3 regions of the Anoxybacillus suryakundensis genome follow, and region 3 is predicted to be linked to each of the others. Evidence: riboswitches for the same ligand, from Rfam matches in the RefSeq annotation. Region 3 holds a riboswitch; each other region holds the start of a gene.
The links. Region 3 has a riboswitch for cobalamin ahead of metE (5-methyltetrahydropteroyltriglutamate--homocysteine S-methyltransferase). Riboswitches for the same ligand answer to the same signal wherever they lie in the genome.
Positions count from the first base shown of each region.

Region 1: linked by a shared signal. The riboswitch ahead of ASC42_RS01125 (ribonucleoside-diphosphate reductase subunit alpha) and the one ahead of metE (5-methyltetrahydropteroyltriglutamate--homocysteine S-methyltransferase) in region 3 are both predicted to bind cobalamin.
Region 2: linked by a shared signal. The riboswitch ahead of ASC42_RS03090 ((2Fe-2S) ferredoxin domain-containing protein) and the one ahead of metE (5-methyltetrahydropteroyltriglutamate--homocysteine S-methyltransferase) in region 3 are both predicted to bind cobalamin.

Region 1 is NZ_LIOK01000001.1:229,212-237,140, reverse strand. It holds gene ASC42_RS01150 (cytochrome ubiquinol oxidase subunit I) at 1-319, opposite strand, end outside; gene ASC42_RS13560 (DUF1540 domain-containing protein) at 500-655, opposite strand; gene ASC42_RS01145 (DUF2325 domain-containing protein) at 831-1,121, shown strand; gene ASC42_RS01140 (diverged REC-like domain-containing protein) at 1,118-1,570, shown strand; gene ASC42_RS01135 (ribonucleotide-diphosphate reductase subunit beta) at 1,582-2,619, opposite strand; gene ASC42_RS01130 (flavodoxin domain-containing protein) at 2,573-3,064, opposite strand; gene ASC42_RS01125 (ribonucleoside-diphosphate reductase subunit alpha) at 3,076-5,355, opposite strand; cobalamin riboswitch at 5,465-5,665, opposite strand; gene ASC42_RS01120 (cytochrome d ubiquinol oxidase subunit II) at 5,758-6,795, opposite strand; gene ASC42_RS01115 (cytochrome ubiquinol oxidase subunit I) at 6,810-7,929, opposite strand, start outside.
Region 2 is NZ_LIOK01000003.1:133,508-141,436, forward strand. It holds gene ASC42_RS03080 (glycoside hydrolase family 31 protein) at 1-2,089, shown strand, start outside; gene ASC42_RS03085 (LacI family DNA-binding transcriptional regulator) at 2,106-3,140, shown strand; cobalamin riboswitch at 3,226-3,406, shown strand; gene ASC42_RS03090 ((2Fe-2S) ferredoxin domain-containing protein) at 3,548-3,910, shown strand; gene ASC42_RS03095 (energy-coupling factor ABC transporter permease) at 3,907-4,659, shown strand; gene ASC42_RS03100 (energy-coupling factor ABC transporter substrate-binding protein) at 4,656-4,925, shown strand; gene ASC42_RS03105 (CbiQ family ECF transporter T component) at 4,918-5,640, shown strand; gene ASC42_RS03110 (energy-coupling factor ABC transporter ATP-binding protein) at 5,624-6,403, shown strand; gene cobJ (precorrin-3B C(17)-methyltransferase) at 6,408-7,929, shown strand, end outside.
Region 3 is NZ_LIOK01000025.1:11,571-19,499, forward strand. It holds gene ASC42_RS12595 (DUF4176 domain-containing protein) at 1-213, opposite strand, end outside; gene ASC42_RS12600 (hypothetical protein) at 295-717, shown strand; gene ASC42_RS12605 (IS630 family transposase) at 772-1,275, opposite strand; gene ASC42_RS12610 (winged helix-turn-helix domain-containing protein) at 1,302-1,832, opposite strand; cobalamin riboswitch at 2,564-2,753, shown strand; gene metE (5-methyltetrahydropteroyltriglutamate--homocysteine S-methyltransferase) at 2,895-5,168, shown strand; gene ASC42_RS12625 (acyl-CoA thioesterase) at 5,159-5,608, shown strand; gene glmS (glutamine--fructose-6-phosphate transaminase (isomerizing)) at 5,676-7,478, opposite strand; gene glmM (phosphoglucosamine mutase) at 7,865-7,929, opposite strand, start outside.

The sequences.
Region 1 (7,929 bases), on a different contig from region 3:
CTAAAAAGAAAGCAACGAGCGCTTCAATAGCGAGAGGAGAGCCGAAAATGTCCCCCATATATTTCGAATACTCAGACCAGTTTGTCCCAAATTGAAATTCCATCGTGATACCTGTAACTACACCGAGAACGAAGTTAATGGCAAATAGTTTCCCCCAAAAGTCTGCCATTTGTCGATAAAGTGGGTTTTTTGTTCGCACATGTTGTGTTTCCATCCATGCAATTAAGACAATAAGCCCAATGGTTAACGGAACAAATAAGAAATGATAAAAAACCGTAATCGCAAATTGAAAACGGCTAAGCAAAAGCACGTCGCTCATAAGTCTCCCTCCAACATTCGAAATATATTTTATATATGTATAAGAGTAACGCTAACACGTGAAGAAGAGGTGAGAGAAATGTTGCGAAACTGTGGCGATATTTTTAAAAAAATGTGTCTATACATAGTTTTTAACGTAATAAAGATGGAAACCCCTTGCTCGATACAAGGGGTATATTGTTTATTCGCTCGGTTGGAACGTTTTACAGTCTGTTTCTGTCGAACTTGTCGCTGTTGAGCCTGCATGACTTACAACGTAGATGGCGTCTGCACTACACCGGTTGCCTTGCGACCAAAACTGACAGTTTTGCACTTCACAAAGTACATCTTTAGCCACGATTATCCCCCCTTTCTTGATGCTGATGTTAGTGTAGACAAAACATTGGCAAGACATAACATGAAAAAATGAACAACATTATTGAGAATTTTTATCATTAAATGTTGACATAGATAATCATTCTCAATTAGAATGAGATTATGGAATATAAAACAAAAAATTTGGAGGGAGTTACATGTCATCATTATTAGTTGTTGGAGCAGATCATTTAGGAAACATTACCGATAAATTAAAAAACTCAGGATTTAAGGAGATTATTCATTTAGATGGCAGGAAAGTGAATATGGTGAAACGACAAATTCCTGAGCACGTTGATATGGTATTTGTTATGACGGATTATATTAACCATAATTTAGCCAAAGTCATTAAACAAAAAGCAAAAGACCAACATAAGCCAATTTATTTTGTGAAACGTTCATGGAGTTCCATCCAATCCGTCATTCAGCAAATGGAGGAAGTGAGATGACATTGTGGCAATCGTTTTTGAATGAAGTGTTAGCTTATCATTACAGCATATGTTCACCCCATCGTTCATCGCTTACGTTGCTAAAAGGAATTGAACGGGCAACATCATCGTTTTCGATCGCTTCTTTTGATTCTCCCGTTACATATTATAAAACGATTGCACAAATGACGGATTACTTGCTTCGTTTCGTTGCGAACGATCAGTCCTTTGTTCACATATTAGATGCTCGTGATGCCTTTATTACCGCATCATGTACGTCTCACATAGGAGTTGCACCGTTATGTATGGACGTTTTTGTTGTTGATCGTATTTCTTTATTCGATGCATTCCAACAATTTGAAAATCATTTCGGTCACAAACCGAAAACAGTACGAATATATCACATAATGAAAAACCGTTTATCGTATGTTACGTTTGCAAGTGAGACATATTGTAAAAAAACCGGGTGATTCACCCGGTTTTACAATTCATCAAATCCATTAATATCTGTCGTTTTTGTATATGAACGTGGACGTGCTTCGAAAAAGTCCGTTTTGCCTAAGTTCACATTTTCATCACTAAAGACACGAATCCAAGGCATACTATTTTCATCTGCATCGTATCGATCATCTAAGCCGAGCATACGCAATCGCTTATTTCCAAGATATTCAATATATTTTTCCATTTCAATGACATCAATGCCATCCATATCGCGCAACACAAAGCGCGACCATTCTGCTTCGTAACGAATCGCTTCATCGATATAGTCATATATCCACGCAGAAAACGCTCCATCTTCATCAATATGTGGATTTTCCCATAGGACAGCGCGTACGAGTTGAGAAATAAAGTAGCTATGGCATAGCTCATCTTTATTAATATAGCTAATCATTGTTGATGTTTTTAACATTTTTTGATTTCGGGCTAAATTGTAAAAAAAGGCGAAACCAGAGTAAAAATTAATTCCTTCTAATACGAGTGAAGCGACGAGGGCTCGGCAAAATGTTTCAACAGTCGGTTGTTCACGAAATGCTTCATATACGCGAATAACGTGCTCATTTCGTTTATAAATGTGCGGATTCGTACGCGCCATTTCAAAAGCGCGATGTTGCTCGGATAATTTTTCGATCGAAGCAAGGACGTACGAGTATGATTGATTATGGACCACTTCTTGCTGTTCGATAATCGAAAAAATAGCTTTGACGCTCGGATCAGTAATATATTCTTTCATCGCTCCAATAAAGTTCGGTTGAACAGAGTCTAAAATTGAAAGCAGGCCGATAATGTGTAAAAACGCATCGCGCTCTCGCTCGCTTAACGCGTGCCATTGTTTAATATCGTCAGACATGTTAATTTCAAATGGTGTCCAAAAGTTTGCTAGCAGCATCTTATATATGTCATAAAAGTGACTATACTTAATATCATTCCAGTTTAAAATGCCGCTTGCTTTTCCATTGATAATGCTTGTTGCTTTATTTGGATGCGACGGTTCCAACAACTTCACTTTCGTCAATAACAAAACGTTCGACCTCCTCTAGTAGTCGTTGTACGAACAAAGCCGGCAAATGTTGTTGATGTCCGCGTGGCGATTGCTCAATTTTTAGCATGCCGAGCACTGGTGTGACTTTTCGTAAATGGTATGCCATTTCATCAACTGCACGGCAATAATATGGCCACATTTGATCTCCTGTACCAAATAGCGCAACAGGAGGCAGAGTAAGTTTTCGTTCTTTAATAAGAAAACGAAGCATTCTCCTCATTTCATGTGGAAGTTGTCCATTTCCCCATGTATATGAACCGAATAGAAGGAGATGCGCTTCATGGATGAGTGATTCGATAGCAAAAACATGGTCAATATTCATCGTTTTCACGGCATGTCCATGTGAATGAAAAGCTTCCTCAATCAACAAAGCGACTTCTTTCGTGTTTCCTGTTTTCGATGTATAGCAAATGAGAACGTTCATCATTTTTCCCCCTAAGATGAGCAAACGTCGCATTCTTCAATTGTTACGGCGGTACTGCGAACGTAATACGTTGATTTTAAACGCTCTTTCCATGCCGTTAAGTGCAAATCTAACAAATCTTTTGCTTTAATGGTGTTATAGACGTAAAGATTAAAGCTTAAAGACTGATCGACATGTTTTTGTCTTGCTGCGTTCTGACGAATGCTCATTTTTTGATCGACTTCATAGGCATTTTCGTAAAGCCAAAATGTTTTTGCATTTAAATCTGGTACAGTCACAGGAATCTTGTAATTTTTCTTTTCCTCAAAATATAAACGATTGAATACAGGGTCGCATGACGCTGTTCCATTGGCTAAAACGGAAGTCGAAGCATTTGGTGCAGGAGCCATTAAATAACCGTTACGAATACCATGCTTCATCACTTGTTGTTTTAAACCGTCCCAGTCTAAATCATCATGCGAATGATAACCGCGAAGCTCAAAATATGTTCCTGTATGCCAATCAGACCCCTCAAAAGCTGGATAGGCTCCTTTTTCTTTTGCCAATTCCATGCTTGCTTGAATTGTTAAATAAGCGATTTTTTCGAACAATTGATCCGCAAGATGAACACTTTCTTCGCTATTCCATTTGATCCCTTTTAACGCTAATAAATGATGCCAAGAAAACGCCCCTAAACCGATGGCGCGATATTTTTTATTTGTCATCACCGCTTGCAACACTTCAATTCGCTGTTCGTTTAAGTCGATCACGTTATCTAACATGCGCACTTGAATCGGAATGAGCCGTTCGAGTACACCGTCTTGAACCGCGCGAGCAAGATGAATACTAGATAAGTTGCAGACAACAAAATCGCCAGGTTTTTTATGGATAATAATTTCGCCATCTTGTGTATATTCTTTTGTGACGGTTGTTGGACTCATATTTTGCATAATTTCTGTACATAAATTACTTGAATAAATCATGCCTGCATGTTTGTTTGGATTCATTCGGTTCGCTTCATCGCGATAAAACATGTAAGGTGTTCCTGTCTCTAATTGAGATTTCATAATTCGTTTCATCACTTCAATCGCAGGAACGCGCTCTTTCGTTAATTGTGGATGATTGACGCACTCCTCATATTTTTCGCGGAAGGAGCCACATCCTCTTTGTTCATCGTAAAAATCTTCAAGACCTAGCGGATTGCCGTTTTTATCTTTCCAACCCATCACCTTTTTCACTTCGTGTGGATCGAACAAATACCAATCCCCGCGTTTTTCGACTTGTTCCATAAATAAGTCAGGAATGCAGACGCCATAAAATAAGTCGTGGCATTTTTGACGTTCATCCCCGTTGTTTAATTTGGCATCTAAAAAAGAGAAAATATCTTTATGCCAAACGTCTAAATATACAGCGATAGACCCTTGACGTGTACCAAGTTGGTCCACCGATACAGCCGTATTGTTTAATTGGCGCATCCATGGAATGACGCCAGACGATACCCCTTTAAAACCTTTAATATCCGAGTTACGTGCGCGAATTTTTCCTAAATATACACCAATTCCGCCTCCGCCTTTAGATAGACGAGCGACGTCTGTATTCGATTCATAAATACCGATTAAACTGTCATCTACCGTATCAATAAAACAACTGGATAACTGTCCGTATGATTTTCCTGCGTTTGCATATGTTGGTGTAGCCACCGTCATATATTGATTGGATAATGCCCAATATGCTTCTTTAGCGAGTGCCATTCGTTTCGTTGGCTGTTCATGCGCCATTAATGTTAACGCGATGGTTAAAAAACGCTCTTGAGGCAGTTCGTAAATTTCACCGCTATAACCTTTCGCTAAATAACGATCAACAAGTGTTTTTAACCCGATGTATGTAAATTGCTCGTCTTTTTTCGGATCGATCCATGTCCCTGCTTCTTGTAGTTCCTCTTTCGTATACCGTTCAAGTACAAAAGGATCGTAAATGCCGAGATCGACGAGCTGTGTTTGCAACTCATAAAAGTAGCCATATGTTTCGAATCGATCGTAGCCGCGATTTATAGCAGCTTCATTGTATAATTGTTGTAAATAAAGACGTGCTGCAACAAACGTCCAATCAGGTTGCTCCACGGTAATTTCGTCAAGCGCATTTAAAATAAGTTTATTTATTATATCGTTGTAATTTCGCGTGTGGACAAGCGAGCGTACGGTACGTTCAACGTATCGCTCGCTTGATAAGTGTGGAAAGTCTTTGAAAATATGAAATAACAAACTTCGAATCGTCTCTTCATTTACTTCCTGCTGCTCTTTTATGTGCATCATCCAACATCCCTTCCCCTAAAAAATAAAAATCCGCCCTAGTTGAGCGGATGAAACGATGGAAAAAGGCGTGCTTTCACCATCGTTTCATCTTCTCAATCCCCGAAGAATATGAAACGATACAAGGAAGGCAGGTCTCCTGACTCGCGCTTCTTCCTACTTTGGATTCCTTCCCATATACGTGCCACAAACAGCTGACGTATACAGTGGTGTTGTTTCCATTTCGTCTGCGCACACAGTTGCGGGGACAGCTCTGGATTCGCACCAGATTCCCTATTAAGTCCATTGGGACACCTTCACTTGCTGGTTTCAATATATAGTTATTTTTTGTTTTTTTATCACAATATATTGTATAAAAAGGTTTACGTTTAAAACTATAACGAAAAATTTCAACATTTGCAATCATTATTTTTCATCATTTGCTAAATAGCGCCGATCTTTCATAAACAGTCGCCAAAAATAAATGAAACCTGGAAATAAAATTGCAAAGCCGACAATATACGTCACGAAAAGGGCACGAAACGTATTCGGATGTGTAAATCCAGACTCGATTGTTATATCTGGATAAATCATGTATGGTAAATGAGCTTTTCCATATGCGTAACTTGCACAAAAATATTGTAATACAATTGCTACAACTGCAAGGCGGGGCATTCCACGTCCGTTTTTCTTTTTCCATGAAGGAAGAAAAAGAGCTAAACCAGCCACGAGAAATAGTGCGACAGAAGCGGCAAGCCATGGCCAATACGCAATCATCCCATCATACAACCAACGCGCTTCGCTTCGCATCGTGATCATAATTAAAATTGAAGAGAGGAGAGCAAATGGCCCGATAATGAGCGCATCGCGACGATAAATGGCATAGGCTTCGGTTTCATTTGCTTCGTTCGAGTAATCCGCCAATAAAAGTGAAGAAAGAAAAAGTGTGCTTGTTATAGCAAAGGCAATGAATGCATATTCGTGTGGGCTTGTAAATAGACGGTCTAGACGAAGGTGACTGACGCCATTAACCGTTTCAACGAAAGATCCATGTGTAATGGGTAAGACGCTAATTAAAAAGGCTGGAATAAGCAAACCGCTTATACCAGAAATGTAAACGAGCACTTTTTCATACTTAGGAGCAACGTGTGAAAAAACGAGAAACGCACTGCGAATAGTGAGCAAAAGTAAAATGATGCTTCCAGGAATGAGTAAAATTGTGCCGAGCATAAACGTGGCTCCTGGAAAAAAGCTAACGAGCGCCACGACGATCGCGACGATAAATACATTTGTCACTTCCCATGTCGGTGACAAATATCGATTGGCAATTTTCGTCGCTTTCGTTTGAGGGCGGTTCATATATACCATCGACCAAAAACCAGCTCCAAAGTCCATCGTCGCCATGACGGCGTAAATAAAAATAAATCCCCATAAAATCGAAATAGCAATTAATTCATCTGTCATCATCTTGCTCCTTTCTACATGTGTGTCGATAAATGTTGTTCAATCGGGTGACGGCGGAAGTACGAACGTAAGACGAGCACGACGGCTACAAGTAAAAATACGTAAATGGACGTAAATAAAAGAAAAAGTGTTCCTAAATTTGTTGATTGAGTCACAGCTTCTGCAGTTGTCATCATGCGATAAATAACCCACGGTTGCCTGCCTGTGCAAGCAAAAATCCAACCAAATTCAATGCCGAGAAGGGCGAGGGGACCGGCGGTAACGATCGTCCACATAAACCAGTTCGGAAATATGTGTTGTTTTTTTACTCGATGCCAAATGAATCCGACGATCGAAAGAAGGAGCAGAAACATGCCAATCCCGACCATTGCGTTAAAAAGTGTATGGACGAATAAAGGAGGCCACCATTCTTCAGGGAAATCATTTAATCCGACAACGACGGTATCGAATCGATTACCAGCTAAAAAGCTAAGCAGCCAGGGAATTTCAATGCCCCATTTTACCGTTTGTGTTTCGCGATCTGTAAAACCACCGATAACGAGGGGGGCGTGCGACTGTGTCTCAAACAATCCTTCGGCAGCGGCTAATTTTTCAGGTTGATACTCATGAAGGAGTTGCGCTGATTCATGCCCGTTGATCGCCGTTAATAGAGAAAACACACCACCGACTGTTAACCCGAGCATCAGTGCTTTTTTATGAAAAAGCTGAATGCGCTCGTTATGTTTATTTTTCAACATCTTATAGGCAGCGATGGAAGCGATCGTAAAAGCTCCGGTCATATAAGCTGATAAAACAACGTGTGTAGCTGTAACTGCGAAGCTCGGATTAAAAAACGCCTTCCATGGGTCGACGTCGACAATTTGTCCGTTTTCGATCCGAAAGCCTGTCGGCGTACCTTCAAAGGCATGTACGTTCGTAATTAAAATGGCAGAAGCGGCTGCCCCAATGGCAACAAACGTCAAGCTCACGATGCGCATCGTTGGAGAAATGCGGTTAGCAGCATATACGTAAATGGATAAAAACAACGCTTCAACGAAAAACGCATAAATTTCAATTTGAAATGGGAGTGCCATCACTTTGCCGATCACTTCCATAAACCCTGGCCATAAAAGAGAAAGTTGTACGCCCGCAATC
Region 2 (7,929 bases), on a different contig from region 3:
AGTAGACGTGCACGTTCGTGAAGGAAAAGATGGCTGGGAGTTGCAGACAAAACGATTAACGGTCGTCATCGAGCGAAGCCCGTTTCGGTTAGCGATATACGACAATGAAGGAACGCTGCTTGTGCGCGATGAACAACCTGTATGTTTTCAAGCGAAAGGGCGTATGCGGTGTACACATGCGCTCACCCCGACCGATGTCGTATATGGATTAGGAGAAAAAACAGGTGTGTTAAATAAGCGCGGTGCAGTATGGACGATGTGGAATACGGATGTGTATGCGCCGCACAATTTAGAAACAGACCCGTTATATCAGTCGCATCCGTATATGATGGTGTTAAAAAACGGGCATGCGCACGGCATTTTTTTCGATCATACGTATAAAACGACGTTTGATTTACGTCATGAATCGTTTTATACGTTTACATCAGATGGGGGAGCGCTTGATTATTATGTGTTTGCTGGGTCGCATCCGAAAGATGTGTTAGCGCAATATACGCATCTTGTTGGACGTATGCCGCTGCCACCGAAATGGGCGCTCGGGTATCATCAATCGCGTTATAGTTATGAAACAGAGCAGGAAGTGCGTGAACTCATCGATACGTTTCGGGCGAAACACATTCCGCTTGATGCAGTATATTTGGACATTCATTATATGGATGAATATCGTGTTTTTACGTTTGATCAAAAACGGTTTCCACATCCGCAATCGCTCGTTCAATATGCAAAGGAACAAGGGGTTCATATCGTGCCGATTGTTGATCCGGGCGTGAAAGTTGACGCGGAGTATGATACGTATCGTGATGGAGTGCAAAAAGATTATTTTTGTAAATATGCTGACGGAACGTTGTACAAAGGAGACGTTTGGCCGGGGACGAGCGTGTTTCCAGACTTTTTAAAGAAAAAAGTGCGCAAATGGTGGGGCGAGCAGCATACGTTTTATACGGACATCGGCATTGAAGGAATTTGGAACGATATGAATGAGCCATCGGTATTTAACGAGACAAAAACGATGGATGAACAAGTCGTCCATGACGGATGGAAAACGCATCGCCAAGTGCATAACGTATACGGGATGATGATGACAGAGGCGACGTATCACGCATTGAAAAAGCAACTGAAAGGAAAACGCCCGTTTGTGTTGACGCGCGCAGGATTTGCCGGTATTCATCGCTACGCAGCTGTATGGACAGGCGATAATCGTAGCTTTTGGGAGCATCTTGAGCTGTCGATACCGATGTGCTTAAACTTAGGATTATCCGCAGTGGCGTTTTGCGGGGCAGATGTCGGTGGGTTTGCACATGATGCGAATGGAGAACTGCTCGTTCGATGGACGCAAGTTGGGGCATTTTTCCCGTATTTTCGCAATCATTGTGCGATTGATTTTGCTCGGCAAGAACCGTGGGCATTTGGGGAAACATACGAACAAATCGTAAAACGATATATTGAATTGCGATACGAATGGTTGCCACATTTATATTCGTTATGCTTTGAAGCGTATCAAACAGGTGTGCCGATGATGCGCCCGCTGATGATGGAATATCCGAACGATCGCGAAACGTGGAACATCTCAGATCAATTTATGGTTGGAAATGAAGTAATGGTCGCTCCGGTGATGCGTCCGTATACAGCGCATCGTATCGTGTACTTCCCAGAAGGACGTTGGATTGATTATTGGACAAAAGAAGTGTTTGAAGGTAGTCGGCGGTATATCGTGGAAGCTCCGCTTGATCGTTTGCCGATATATGTAAAAGAAGGGGCGATGATTGCTCACGCCGATGTGAAGCTATCGACCGCTATGGCTGATGAACAAATGACATTGTACGTGTATACAATGAAAGAAGGAACATCGACATACACGCTTTATGATGATGACGGAACAACGTTTGCGTATGAAAAAGGGGAATATATCCGCATGCATATTCGAGCAACGTTTGTTGATCATACCGTTCATTTTGATGTAAAAACAGATGGGACGTACCAACCAACATGGCAATTGCATGTCTCGTTTGTTGGGGACGTGCCGAAAACGATTGTTGTCAATGGGGAACAACGAGTCATCGATGAAGCGACAAACACGTTTGTTTTGTAAGAGATGGGGGATTTTTATGACAGTAACGATTAAAGATGTAGCGAAGCGAGCAAATGTGGCGCCATCGACCGTTTCCCGCGTCATCGCAGATAGCCCGCGCATTAGCGAGAAAACGAAGAAAAAAGTGCGCGAGGCGATGAAAGAGCTTGGCTATCATCCGAATTTCATCGCGCGTAGTTTAGCAAATAAGTCGACGCAAGTGATCGGGCTCGTCATGCCGAGCTCAGCTGATAAAGCGTTTCAAAACCCATTCTTCCCAGAAGTTATTCGCGGCATTAGCAAAGCGGTGCATGATCGGCAATATGCGTTGCAGTTATCGACAGGGGAAACGGAAGCGGAAATTTACGATGGCGTTGTGCATATGGTGCAAGGAAAGCGCGTCGATGGTGTAATTTTGCTGTATTCGCGTGCGAACGATAAAATTATGGCTTATTTACAAAAAGAAGATGTGCCGTTTGTTGTCATTGGAAAACCGCATAAAAAAGCAGAGGAGATTACGCACGTTGATAACGATAACGTGCGTGCGGCGCGCGAAGCGACAGAATATTTAATTGAACTTGGTCATGAGCGCATCGCGTTTGTTGGTGGAAACGTCAATCTTATTGTGACGATGGATCGTTTGCGCGGTTATGAAAAAGCGTTAAAATCTGCAGGGCTTGTATACAGAAAAGATTACATTGTGCATGAAGAATTTTTAAAAGAAGGCGGACAAGAAGCGATGAAAGAGTTGCTTTCACTTGCCGAACCGCCAACTGCGCTCGTTGTCGCCGACGATTTGATGGCGCTTGGGGTATTAAATACGCTTGCTGAAATGGGATTAAGCGTGCCGGGAGATGTATCGATTGTCAGTTTTAACAACGTGCTTTTATCGGAAATTTCTCGTCCACCGCTTACATCGGTAGACATTCATATTTTTCAACTTGGCTTTGAAGCGGCAAGAAATTTAATTCAACAAATCGAAAACCCAAATGAGCCGATTAAACGAATCATCATTCCACATACGATCGTGAAACGATTTTCGTGCGATTACTATAAGGCGCCTTCTGAATGAGAAGGTGCTTTTTTATAAAACAGGCTAGGCGAGAAGAAAAAAATGGTGTATCATATTCTTAACATTCGTGTTCTTTGAAAAACAATATACGATGAAGCAAGTACGGTGCATACGTCCGTATGCTTAAAAGGGAAGAACGGTGCAAAGCCGTCGCGGTACCCGCCACTGTGATGGGGAGTTTCGTTGCAATATGCCACTGATTTTTGGGAAGGCGCAACGAGATGATGAACCTAAGCCAGGAGACCTGCCTGCTTGCGATACGTCGGCTGCCTACGGGAATATAGGTGGACGTGCGGGGACGATGAAAAATACACAACAATTGTGAAAGTTTTATTGTTTGAATCTTTCGTTTTTTCTGCACCTCTACCTAGAGGTGCTTTTTTATTTTTTAAAAAGGGGCGACATATATGGCGACATGGGATTTACAAGGAACGAAACATCATGTGTTGATTTGTAACGGAGGGAGTTGTATGCGAAAAGGTGGAGAGGAGGTGACACAAGCGATTCGTGATGAAATTGACAGGATACAATTACATGAGTATGTTCATACAACGCGGACACGATGTAACGGTCGCTGTGAAGATGCGTGCGTCGTTATCGTTTATCCTGAAGGCATTTGGTATCGTGCCGTTAATGAGCAGATCGGAAAGGACATCGTACGAAAACATGTACGCGATGGTGAAATGTTGCATGAATATGTGACGTACACATACGATGAAGGCTTTGTCATGCCTAAATATAGCGTTGCGACAAGGGGGAAGAAAAAGTGAAGAAACCGTTGTTTTGGATTGTTAGTATGTGCGCTACGGTCTATATTTTATTTGCACTTTCACCTTCCGCATATGCGATGCACATTATGGAAGGGTTCTTACCTTGGCAATGGGCGCTCATTTGGTGGTTGCTATTTTTACCGTTTTTCTTTATTGGTTTACGTACAATGACGCATCTGATGAAACAAAAGCCGGAGGTGAAATTACTCCTTGCACTCGCTACAGCGTTTACATTTGTTTTGTCGGCATTAAAAATTCCATCTGTCACAGGCAGTAGTTCGCATCCGACAGGGACGGGGTTCGGGGCGCTTTTATTCGGACCGTTTGTTATGACGGTCATCGGTACAGCAGTATTATTGTTTCAAGCGCTTTTGCTTGCGCATGGTGGTTTGACGACGCTTGGGGCGAATGCATTTTCGATGGCGGTGGTCGGTCCGTTCGTTGCGTACGGCTTGTTCGTTTTATGTAAAAAGTGTGGAATATCATTGCGTATGTCCGTCTTTTTAGCGGCGATGATGGCTGATTTGGCGACATACGTCATGACGTCGTTTCAACTCGCCCTAGCATTTCCAGATGTAACGAGTGGCGTATGGGGCGCATTTTTAAAATTCGCTTCAATTTTTGCGGTGACACAAGTACCACTTGCGATTACGGAAGGACTCCTTACTGTTGTCGTATGGAACTTTTTGCATACGTACTCGGAGCGAGAGTTAGATGTGTTAGAGGAGAGGAGAGTGTTTTTTAAATGAGCGATCGGATATTGTTATTCATTGCTGCACTTTTAATCATTTTGCCGCTCTTGTTTGTCAAAAATACAGAGTTTGCCGGAGCGGATACGGCTGCTGAAGAAATGATTCAACAAATTGCACCACATTATGAACCGTGGTTTGATGTCGTATTTGAACCGCCGGGTGGAGAAGTAGAGACGTTATTATTTTCTTTACAAGCTGCGTTTGGTGCTGGAGTGATTGGATATATTATCGGACTGTATAAAGGACGAAAGAGAAATGGTTAGTTGGCTTGATCAATGGGCGTATCGGAATCGTCTTTCGAAATTAAATGCTACATTTAAGCTAATATTTGCGCTTATTTTGCTCATATGGGCGCTTCTTGGGACGAATGTTGTCCGCTTAATCATTATCGTTTGGTTGCTCGTTTGGTTGCTTGGATATGCGCGTTTGCCTTCGAGCGTTTGTTTACGCGTTTGTATGCTCATAGCGCTCGTTATTCTCGGAAGTAGCATACCGCTTCTTTTTTCATTTGATGGCGCAATTCACTTCATAAGTGAAAGCTTTTCATATGTAAGTACAGTTTTTTTACGAGCGTTTACAAGTTCTCTTGTTCTCTTTTTCCTTGCGATCACAACGCCATTTTTTCGTATTGCTCACGCATTAAGCAAATGGCACGTTCCTAAAGCATTTATTGAACTGTTGTTGTTGACGTATCGTTTTATTTTTATAGTAGAAAAAACAGCAAAAGAACTGTTTGTTACGGCGCAAATAAAATGTGGGGAGCGGGATTGGCGCTTTGCTTCACTAGCTGTTGCACAGTTGTTACGTCAAACATTACATCATTATGAGACGATGATGATTGCACAACAGGCGCGCAACGTTTCTTTTGCTGTTCCAATGTGTGCAGATGAACAGTTGCCAAGAAGGTATATCATTGAAGCGTTTATTGGAATTGTTGTTCTATTTATTTTGGAGGGCTTATATGCTACGGTTTCATAATGTTCATTATACGTATCGAAACGGAGCGCACGTGTTAAAAGGGGTGTCGCTTACAATTGAACGAGGAAAAAAATATGCGCTCATTGGAAAAAACGGTTGTGGGAAAACGACGTGGTTGCTTCATGCAAACGGTATTTACCGACCGACCAAAGGGGATGTGTATTGGGAAGGAGAGAAAGTAGCAGATCGTCAGCAATGGCGAGATTTGCGAAAGCATGTTGGTGTCGTTTTTCAAAACCCAGAACATCAATTTTTAGCACCGATGATTGAGGAAGAACTAGCGCTTAGTTTAGAAGGAAATCACGAGCAAATGGCACAAATTATGAAACAGTTTTCGCTTGAGAAGTGGCGCGATATACCGATACATCATTTAAGTCTTGGACAAAAAAAATGGTTATCACTTGCGGTGGCGATGGCGCCAAAGCCTCATTTGCTTATTGTCGATGAACCATCTGCTTATTTAGATGTTTCGCAGAGCGAGCGCTTAGTCATGAAACTAAATGAGCTGCATAAAGAGGGTACAACGCCTGTTGTCATTACGCACGATCTTGATTTCGTTTGGCAATGGGCGGATGAAGTGTTTGTTATGCATGATGGTCGCATCGTTTTGCATGGAACACCGGCCTTTGTATTTACAAAAACGAACATATTTTATGAGCTTGGTTTGCCGCTTCCACTTCTTTTACGCATATGGCTGAAGGAAAACAAGATGTGTACAGAACAGCAACTGTTTGAATGGATCGAACGATGGAAAAAGGGGTGAAAACATGGTGGGAAAATTGTTTGTTGTCGGCTTTGGCCCAGGAAGTGTCGATCATATGACAAAGCGAGCTCGCGAGGCGATTGAAGAAAGCGATGTTATTGTCGGCTATAAAACGTATGTCGATTTAGTCATGGATCTCATCGATGGAAAAGAAGTCATTAGCACGGGAATGACAGAAGAAGTGAGCCGGGCTCAAGAGGCGATTAAACAGGCGGAACGTGGTAAAAAAGTGGCTGTCATATCAAGTGGAGATGCAGGGTTGTACGGTATGGCGGGGCTCATTTACGAAGTGTTAATTGAAAAAGGATGGGAAAAAGAAACAGGCATCGAAGTGGAGATTATTCCGGGTATTTCAGCCATTCATTCTTGCGCCGCTTTATTAGGGGCACCCATTATGCACGATTCATGCACGATTAGTTTAAGCGACCATTTAACGCCATGGAACGTCATTGCAAAAAGAATAGAAGCAGCTGCCGCAGCGGATTTCGTTATTGCGCTATACAATCCGAAGAGCGGTCGCCGTACGCAACAAATTGTCGAGGCGCAGCGTATTTTATTAACATACCGTTCACCAGACACGCCCGTTGGTCTTGTGAAAAGTGCGTACCGCGAGCGGCAACATATTGTATTAACGAGTTTAGGGGAAATGTTAGAGCATGACATCGGCATGTTAACGACGGTCATTATCGGAAATTCTTCCACGTTCGTTCATGACGGTGTGATGATTACCCCTCGTGGCTATGAGCGAAAATATAAGCTATCAAGCGCTGTCCAACCGTTAAAACTGCACGAGCGATTGCGACCAGAAGCGGAACCATGGGCGTTAACGAACATGCGCTCACTAGCGGAAGAAGCGTATGAAAAAGTGGCTGCTCCAAAGAAACAAACAACGGAACGGTTGGAAGTAGCAGTTAGTCCGGGAGTGGTAAATAAAACATTTACGCCAAAGCAAATGATGGATCTCGCTCGCATCGTCGGCGAGCAAGGGATGATTACGTATACGGCGGATCATTATTTAAAAGTAACGGTGGAAACAGAACGACCAGACGACATCGTCCGTGAACTTTTAGAAGCAGGTTTAACGGTTGCACCAACGGGAAATGTGTGTGTTATAAAAGCGTGTGACTTTTGTGAGGGAGAAAAAAAAGATGCGATTCCTTATGCTGAGCAACTGCATAAACAATTTGGTGGCATGAATTTACCAAAAGAACTGCGCCTTGGATTTAACGGGTGTGGCATGGCGTGTTACGGGGCTGTCCATGAAGATATCGGAATTGTTTATCGTAAAGGGGCGTTTGATTTATTTTTAGGTGGGAAAACAGTAGGAAGAAATGCACATCCTGGACAGCTTGTCGCCGAAGGCATTCGTCCAGATGACATTGTAGAAACGATCGCTCGCATTATTGTGCAATATAAAGAAGAAGGATATGCAAACGAGCGATTTCATAAGTTTTTTGAGCGAAAAAAAGAGGTCGGTGGCTTTGCTTATGGACAAACGATCAAAGCAGAGCCTGCGGCATGTGGGG
Region 3 (7,929 bases):
TAGGTACCTATATTTCTTGTTATCTGTGCTTCGAGTGACGTTATTTCCATAAATCATTATTTTTTCATCTAGTTCCTTTAATTTAACTACTGTCCCTATAGGCAAAGAATTTTTATCGACTTCAGAGACGCTCCTAGTAGTTGCATTATTACAACCGGCCAAGATTACAAGAAGTAAAAACATAAAAGAAATTAGGATCTTTTGTGAATTCATTACTACATCCCCTTTCTGAAAATCTTATATACTTGATTATATTTTAAACATATATATATTAAAGTGAAAGGTTGTTTAATATTGAATATAACAAAATTTAAACTAGAACAAAATAAAATGTTCAATCTAAAAGTTCAAAGCTTTATAGGTAAGATATACTTCTTCTCCAAAATACTAAAGTCTCTTCAAAAAAGAGATGTGGTGGTAATTAAAAGAGAGAGAGGGATTCAAGACGGATATATCTTTTCGATCCTAATTGCAAGAAACAGCTATTTAGATAATAGTGAGCTAGTTATCAAAGATATCCAATTAAATAAAAATACAGTAAAAATTATATACGGCAACACTACATCAGAATCTACAAACAGTTTTTCTTATAAGGATATTAAGTATAATTATATTGCTTTTTATATTGAAAGTAGCGCAAAGTATATAGATATAGTTAATGAACAAGGAATCAAGATCCTAGAAAGTGAAGAAGTAGGGGATATTCGCAAATGGTAAGTGCAATCCCAAACAATTGATATATACATCCAAATTGGCATTTTAACCTCTGATTCACACAGCACACCCCATGCGGCGTAACACCTCATCCGGGTGTTGTAGAACGTACTGTTCAAAGCGAGTAATGGATTGGGCAATGTCATTTTGATCCTTGTGAAAAACGTTGGCAATCACTTCATCTTTCAACCACTTCCACAGCCGTTCAATCGGATTTAACTGTGGAGAATACGGTGGCAAAAAGATGAAATGAAAAGCATCGCCTTCCTCGCCATCAAGAAAGGCTTGCACCATCTTGGCATGATGAATACGCGCATTGTCCAACACAAGCACGAGGAATCGGTCCGTATATTTCTCTTTCAATCGGCGCAAAAAGTCGAGGAACGTTTCGGCATTGGCGGATGATGCGCGATGAAATACCACATCGCCTTGTTGAACATCGACGGCGCCAAAAATAGAAACGTGGGCGTGGTGACCGTAGCTCGGCACGTGTTTTTGATTTCCTACTTCTGCCCATGTCGTACGTAGCGCTTGATAGGCACGAACATGTGTCTCATCCACATAAAACAGCATGGCATTCTCGGTAATTAGTTTTTTTTTATAAATTCAAGTTCTCTTTGAAAAGCAGCTTGACGCTTAGCGTCTCCTTTGACGAGCTTATACGTCGGGCGTGTCCATGACAAACGCAAACGATGCAACAACTTGCGAATCCCTTCCCGTGACATGGAAACACCATAGGTTTGTTGAATGTAAGATTGTAAAATGCGCGTGTTCCATGACGAAGCGATGCCCCAGCCAGCATCCACAGGTGTAGTAGTTAACACGAGTTGTCTGATTTCTTGTTGTTGTTCTTCCGTAAGAAATGGCACGCGACCAGGTGGTAAGCGACGATCGAGTAGATGATCGAGCCCACCTTGATTAAATCGCGCAACGTAGAGGGCAACCGATTGACGGCATACGTTGACCATTTTCGCGACATCTTTACCGAGGTGACCTTCCATGACAAGACGAACAGCGGTCACCCGAACACGGAGGGAAGCATCTTTGATTTTCCGTTCTTGTTTCCGAAGGGTTCGAGGTGTCCAGCCGTGATCATTTGTGATTTTCAAACGTTTCATGCCAATTCCGCTCCTTTTGTATAGAAATATTTAGGAGCAGTATAGCCATGAAAAAAGGTGTTCATACAGAAGTCATGGTTTTAAGGTGCATGTATATAGCTTATCTAGCGGAGTACCGTCAATATATTCATAAAAGACAAACCTTATGTTATTTAGGTGGCCATTGGGTATAATAAATGTTTCAACAATAGTGGTTGAAAATAAACACTGCTCCAGCTTGGTAAGTAAATGGGGAGAATTATAAACATGTGATGCCATAGGATATTTATCATAGTGAATTTTCAACGTAAAGTCCGATGAGTTACTATCTGAAATTTTTACAATAAATGCATCATCGCTCCAACGAGGTTCTTTTAGTACACTACACTTGTATTCCGAGTAATTATTATCCTGTAACAATCTATATATTTGTATAATATCGGTCGTTTTAGGAACTTCTCGAATCAAAATGTCCTTTATTTTCATTAGCAAGTTTTTGTTTTCGTTAGTTAACATAACCCTTCTGCCTCCCTTTCATTAAAAAAATTTATATTTAAATCCACTTTATGTAAAACTATAACAAAAAAAATCAATACTTTTTAACATAAAATTATCAATAAAATATTAATATTAACTTAAAAGAAAAATATAACCATTAACTACGGCGTTACATCTCTCAAAACTCCACACGAGAAAATATTTCGGTTGAAAAAAACAAAAAGTTCGTTTATTCTGAATTTTATACAACAAAATAATAAGTTCACGCAACAGGTGGTTCACACATGCTGTGAATCTTAAAAGGGAAGTTTGGTGAAAGTCCAACACGGTCGCGCCACTGTGATGCAGAGCTGTTTATCACAATCCACTGTTTCATTTGAAATGGGAAGGAGATAAACAGCGATGAAGCTAAGTCAGGAGACCTGCCTGTTGTATGCACTTACGACCTACGCGTCATAGGGAGGAGTGAGGACATATGATGTTGAGGCACTTCACGTATCTCAATACGAGTTAGCTATGCCCTCCTTCTGTTTGGAAGGGGGTTTTTCTGCTTGATTGGGATAAAATAACTGGAGGTGCTTGTATATGTTAATCTACAGTTCGAATGTAGGATATCCACGTATTGGAGAAAAGAGGGAATGGAAAAAAGCATTAGAATCTTTTTGGAATGGGCAAATGAACGAAGAGCAGTTCACAAAAACGATGGAAACGATTCGACTTGATTCGATTCGCAAACAAGTCGAGAAAGGAATTGATCTCATTCCGATCGGAGATTTTTCCTTATACGATCATGTGTTAGATACAGCATTTATGTTCGGATATATTCCAGAGCGATTCAAACAAATAGTTAATCCGCTAGAGCAATACTTTGCGATGGCGCGTGGCACGAACGGACAACATGCCCTTGAAATGACGAAATGGTTTAATACAAATTATCACTACATCGTTCCTGAAATCGGGCAAACTAAGCCGAAATTGGTGGAAAATCGGCTATTGCAAGAATACAAACTAATAAAAGAAACGTTCCATATTGAAGCAAAGCCTGTGTTACTTGGACCGATTACATTTCTTTTACTTTCGAAACAATACGATCGCAACGAATGGCGAAAGCATCTTGCGCACTTAGTTCCTGTTTATGTGGAATTGTTAAAACAACTAGGCGAGGCTGGAGTGTCGTTCGTACAAATGGATGAACCGATTCTCGTTCAAAATATAGACGATGATATCATCAACGCATTTCATCATGTATACAACGTTTTTCACCGCGATATACCGAACATAAATATTATTTTACAAACGTATTTTGCTAGCGTATCTCATTACCGTGAAGTTGTTGCTTTGCCTGTCGCAGGCATTGGGCTTGATTTTGTTCATGATGATGGCGAAAACATGGAAGTCATAAATACTTACGGATTTCCGAAAGATAAAATATTAGTTGCTGGTATTGTCGACGGCCGAAATGTATGGAAAAGTTCGCTTGTGCAAAAAGCGAAGCTCCTTCATCATTTAGCAGGCGTTTCTGAACAACTGATCATTCAACCGTCTTGCAGCTTAATACATGTCCCTGTCACAACAAAACATGAACATACGTTACCAACAGAACTTGCTAGTACTTTATCATTTGCGGATGAAAAATTAGATGAAATACGTATGTTGACAGAGCATATGAAAGGAAACGTAACGATCGACGAGCTAATCAAATACGATGAACAAACAACCGTTTATTTTTCCAAGTTCCGTCAATCTAAACAAACAGACGATATCACAACCGTTCCATTAAACCGAACATCTTATAGCGAAAGACAAAAAGCACAACGAGCCCATTTGCAGCTTCCACTTTTTCCGACAACGACAATTGGCAGCTTTCCACAAACGAGCGACGTGCGCCAAGCTCGGATGAAGTGGAAAAAAGGTGAATGGAATGACAATCAATATAAATCGTTTATAAAAAAAGAAATCGCAAAATGGATCGACATTCAAGAACAGCTACGGCTCGACGTGCTTGTCCATGGCGAATTTGAGCGTACAGACATGGTGGAGTTTTTCGGTGAAAAGCTACAAGGGATGGCATGCACGACAAACGGTTGGGTACAATCGTACGGCTCGCGTTGTGTGCGCCCGCCAATTATTTTTGGCGATATTGCGCATCTACATCCAATGACTGTAGGAGAAACGGTGTATGCTCAATCGTTAACGAACAAACCTGTGAAAGGAATGCTGACGGGACCTGTGACGATATTGAACTGGTCGTTCGTTCGCAACGATATTTCACGCAAACAGGTACTTATGCAGCTTGCCCTTGCGATTCGTGAGGAAGTGTTGCTGTTAGAAAAAGAAGGGATACGCATCATTCAAGTCGATGAGCCAGCGTTACGGGAAGGACTGCCGCTCAAAAAAGAGAAACACGCATCGTATTGGGAAGATGCCGTTATCGCATTTCGTATCACGACCTCATCGGTGAAAAAGGAGACGCAAATTCATACGCATATGTGCTATTCACAATTTGAACATATGATGCATGTCATTGATGAACTTGATGCGGATGTCATCTCCATTGAATCGTCACGAAGCCATGGTGAACTTGTTTCTGTATTTGAAACATATGAGTATGAGAAGGGAATCGGATTAGGGGTGTATGACATTCATAGCCCACGCATTCCGACAAAAGAAGAACTAAGCGAACAAATCGAACGAGCACTTCGCGTTCTTCGTCCAGAACAATTTTGGGTCAATCCAGATTGCGGATTAAAAACTCGAAAAGAAGAAGAAACGATTGCCGCACTTCAAGTGATGGTAGAGGCAGCACGCGAATACCGCGAGCGTCTTTTAGCGTACGGAGGGATGAAATCATGGAAGTAAGCGTCGAGCAGTCAAAAACGATTCAAACGCGTCTCGTATTACCTTCTGATACGAACCATCTCGGCACGATTTTTGGCGGTACCGTTTTAGCTTACATTGATGAAATTGCGGCAATATCCGCCATGCGTCATGCACGAAAAGCAGTCGTCACCGTTTCGATCGACAAAGTTGATTTCATTTCGTCCGCGAAAGTAGGTGACATTTTAAAACTCGAAGCATTCGTCTACTCGACCGGTCGCACATCCATGAAAGTATTCGTCAAAGTCGAAACAGAAGATTTATTTACAGGCGAACATCACTTAACAACGACATGCTTTTTAACAATGGTCGCCATCGATCAAAACAAAAAACCGACCCCTGTTCCAAAAGTCACCATTCGCGAACAGGAGGAACAAATCGTACAACTGTATCAGCAAAACAAACGAAACAACAAGGCATAAATATTTACACGAAAAAACACACGTCCGATTACATGCATCGTAATCCATGACGTGTGTTTTTTAAGCTTTATTCCACCGTTACCGATTTCGCTAAGTTGCGTGGTTTGTCGACATCGCAACCGCGATGTAGTGCCGCATAGTAAGCAATGAGCTGCAATGGAACGACAGATGCAAGCGGCGTAAGCATTGGATGAACAGCTGGAATGACGAAACGGTCGTCCTCCATATCTAATCCTTTCATGGAAATGATGCACGGATTGGCACCGCGCGCGACAACTTCTTTTACGTTCCCACGAATGCTTAAATTCACATGTTCTTGTGTCGCAAGTGCGATGACCGGTGTACCTTTTTCAATTAACGCAATTGTGCCGTGCTTCAATTCCCCGCCTGCAAAACCTTCTGCCTGAATGTAAGAAATTTCTTTTAGCTTTAATGCGCCTTCTAATACGACATAATAGTCAACTGCACGACCGATAAAGAAGCAGTTGCGTGTTGTCGCTAAATATTCGCGTGCGATGTTTTCCATTTCATGCTTTGCATCACAAAGTGTTTCCATCGCATTCGCAACAATGCCGAGTTCTTTTGTGACGTCAACATCTAGCGCGATGCCTTTTGCTTTTGCGGCAACCGCTGCTAACATCGCAAGCACTGCAATTTGTGCTGTATATGCTTTCGTTGATGCAACAGCGATTTCTGGTCCAGCGTGAAGAAGAAGCGTATAATCTGCTTCGCGCGATAATGTCGAGCCTGGCACGTTCGTAATCGTTAATGATTTACAACCAAGCTCTTTCGTGCGCACGAGCACCGCACGGCTGTCCGCTGTTTCCCCACTTTGTGAAATATAAATAAAGAGCGGTTTTTCTGATAAAAGCGGCATGTTGTATGAAAATTCGCTTGCGATATGCACTTCCACAGGAATTTTCGCCCAGTTTTCGATCAATTGTTTACCGACTAAACCCGCATGATAGCTCGTGCCGCATGCGACAATATATAAGCGATCCGCTTCATTAATCGCTTGCACAATGTCTTCATCAATCGCTAGTTCACCTTGTTCGTTGCGATATTTTTCAATTAAACGGCGAATGACAAGCGGTTGTTCGTCAATTTCTTTTAACATGTAGTAAGGATACGTTCCTTTTTCAATGTCGCTTGCATCCAACTCCGCTACATATGGCGCGCGCTCTACGACTTCACCATTTAACTTTTTAATCGTTACACTTTCTTTTGTGACGATGACGATTTCTTTATCCATTAACTCGACATATTCGTTTGTCACTTGCAGCATCGCTAATGCATCGCTTGCGACAACGTTGAACCCTTTGCCTAATCCAGCTAAAAGCGGGCTTTTATTTTTCGCCGCGTAAATGACGCCATCATTTTCTGCATCAATTAAAGCGATCGCATAGGAACCTTTCAAGAGCGAAAGCGTCTTACGAAACGCTTCTTCTACCGCCAATCCGTCGTTCACGAATGTTTCAATTAACTGCACAATGACTTCTGTATCTGTATCACTTTGAAACGACACGTGTGCTAAATAATCACGTTTTAGCAATTCGTAGTTTTCGATTACACCATTATGCACAAGGGTAAAGCGACCAGATGCACTTTGGTGTGGATGGGCGTTGACGCGGTTTGGCACACCGTGTGTCGCCCAACGTGTATGACCGATGCCAAGCGGCGCGTCTACATCTTCTGCGACAATGGCCCGCAAATCAGCAATGCGTCCTTTTTCTTTAAACACATGTACACCTTGTTCGTTTAATAACGCAATACCTGCAGAGTCATATCCACGATACTCTAATTTCTCTAATCCGTACAATAAAATTTCCTTTGATGGTTGTTCACCAATATAACCAACGATTCCGCACATAACAAGTCCTCCCTAATAATAGGGGCAAGAAGGGGCTCTTGCCCCTTGATTCGTATGTGCGATGAACGTTCTTTCCTTTGTGCAAAGAGTCGCCTCTTTGTTTTAAGAAAGAACTTGCGGCTGTCATCGCATCAGCCGGGAGGCATCCGCCGAACACTCGATAAACCTCCTCCTCGTCAACTAAGCTTTCTTCCCGTCCAAAGCTTAGTCCAGGCGCTTTAATAACTGTTGTTTTCCGCTACCCTCCTTTCACGTAAGATGTCAAACAACAATAGTTTACAACAACAAAGAGGCAAACGTCAATGCGTATCGCTTACCCCTGTATAAACAAAATATGCATAAATGGAATAAACCGTTCCATTTATGCATATTGTTTATCAAAAACATTATTGTGTGCCAAAGCGCTCACGAATAACAGTTGCAATTCGCTCAACGTATTGATCGCAAAGCT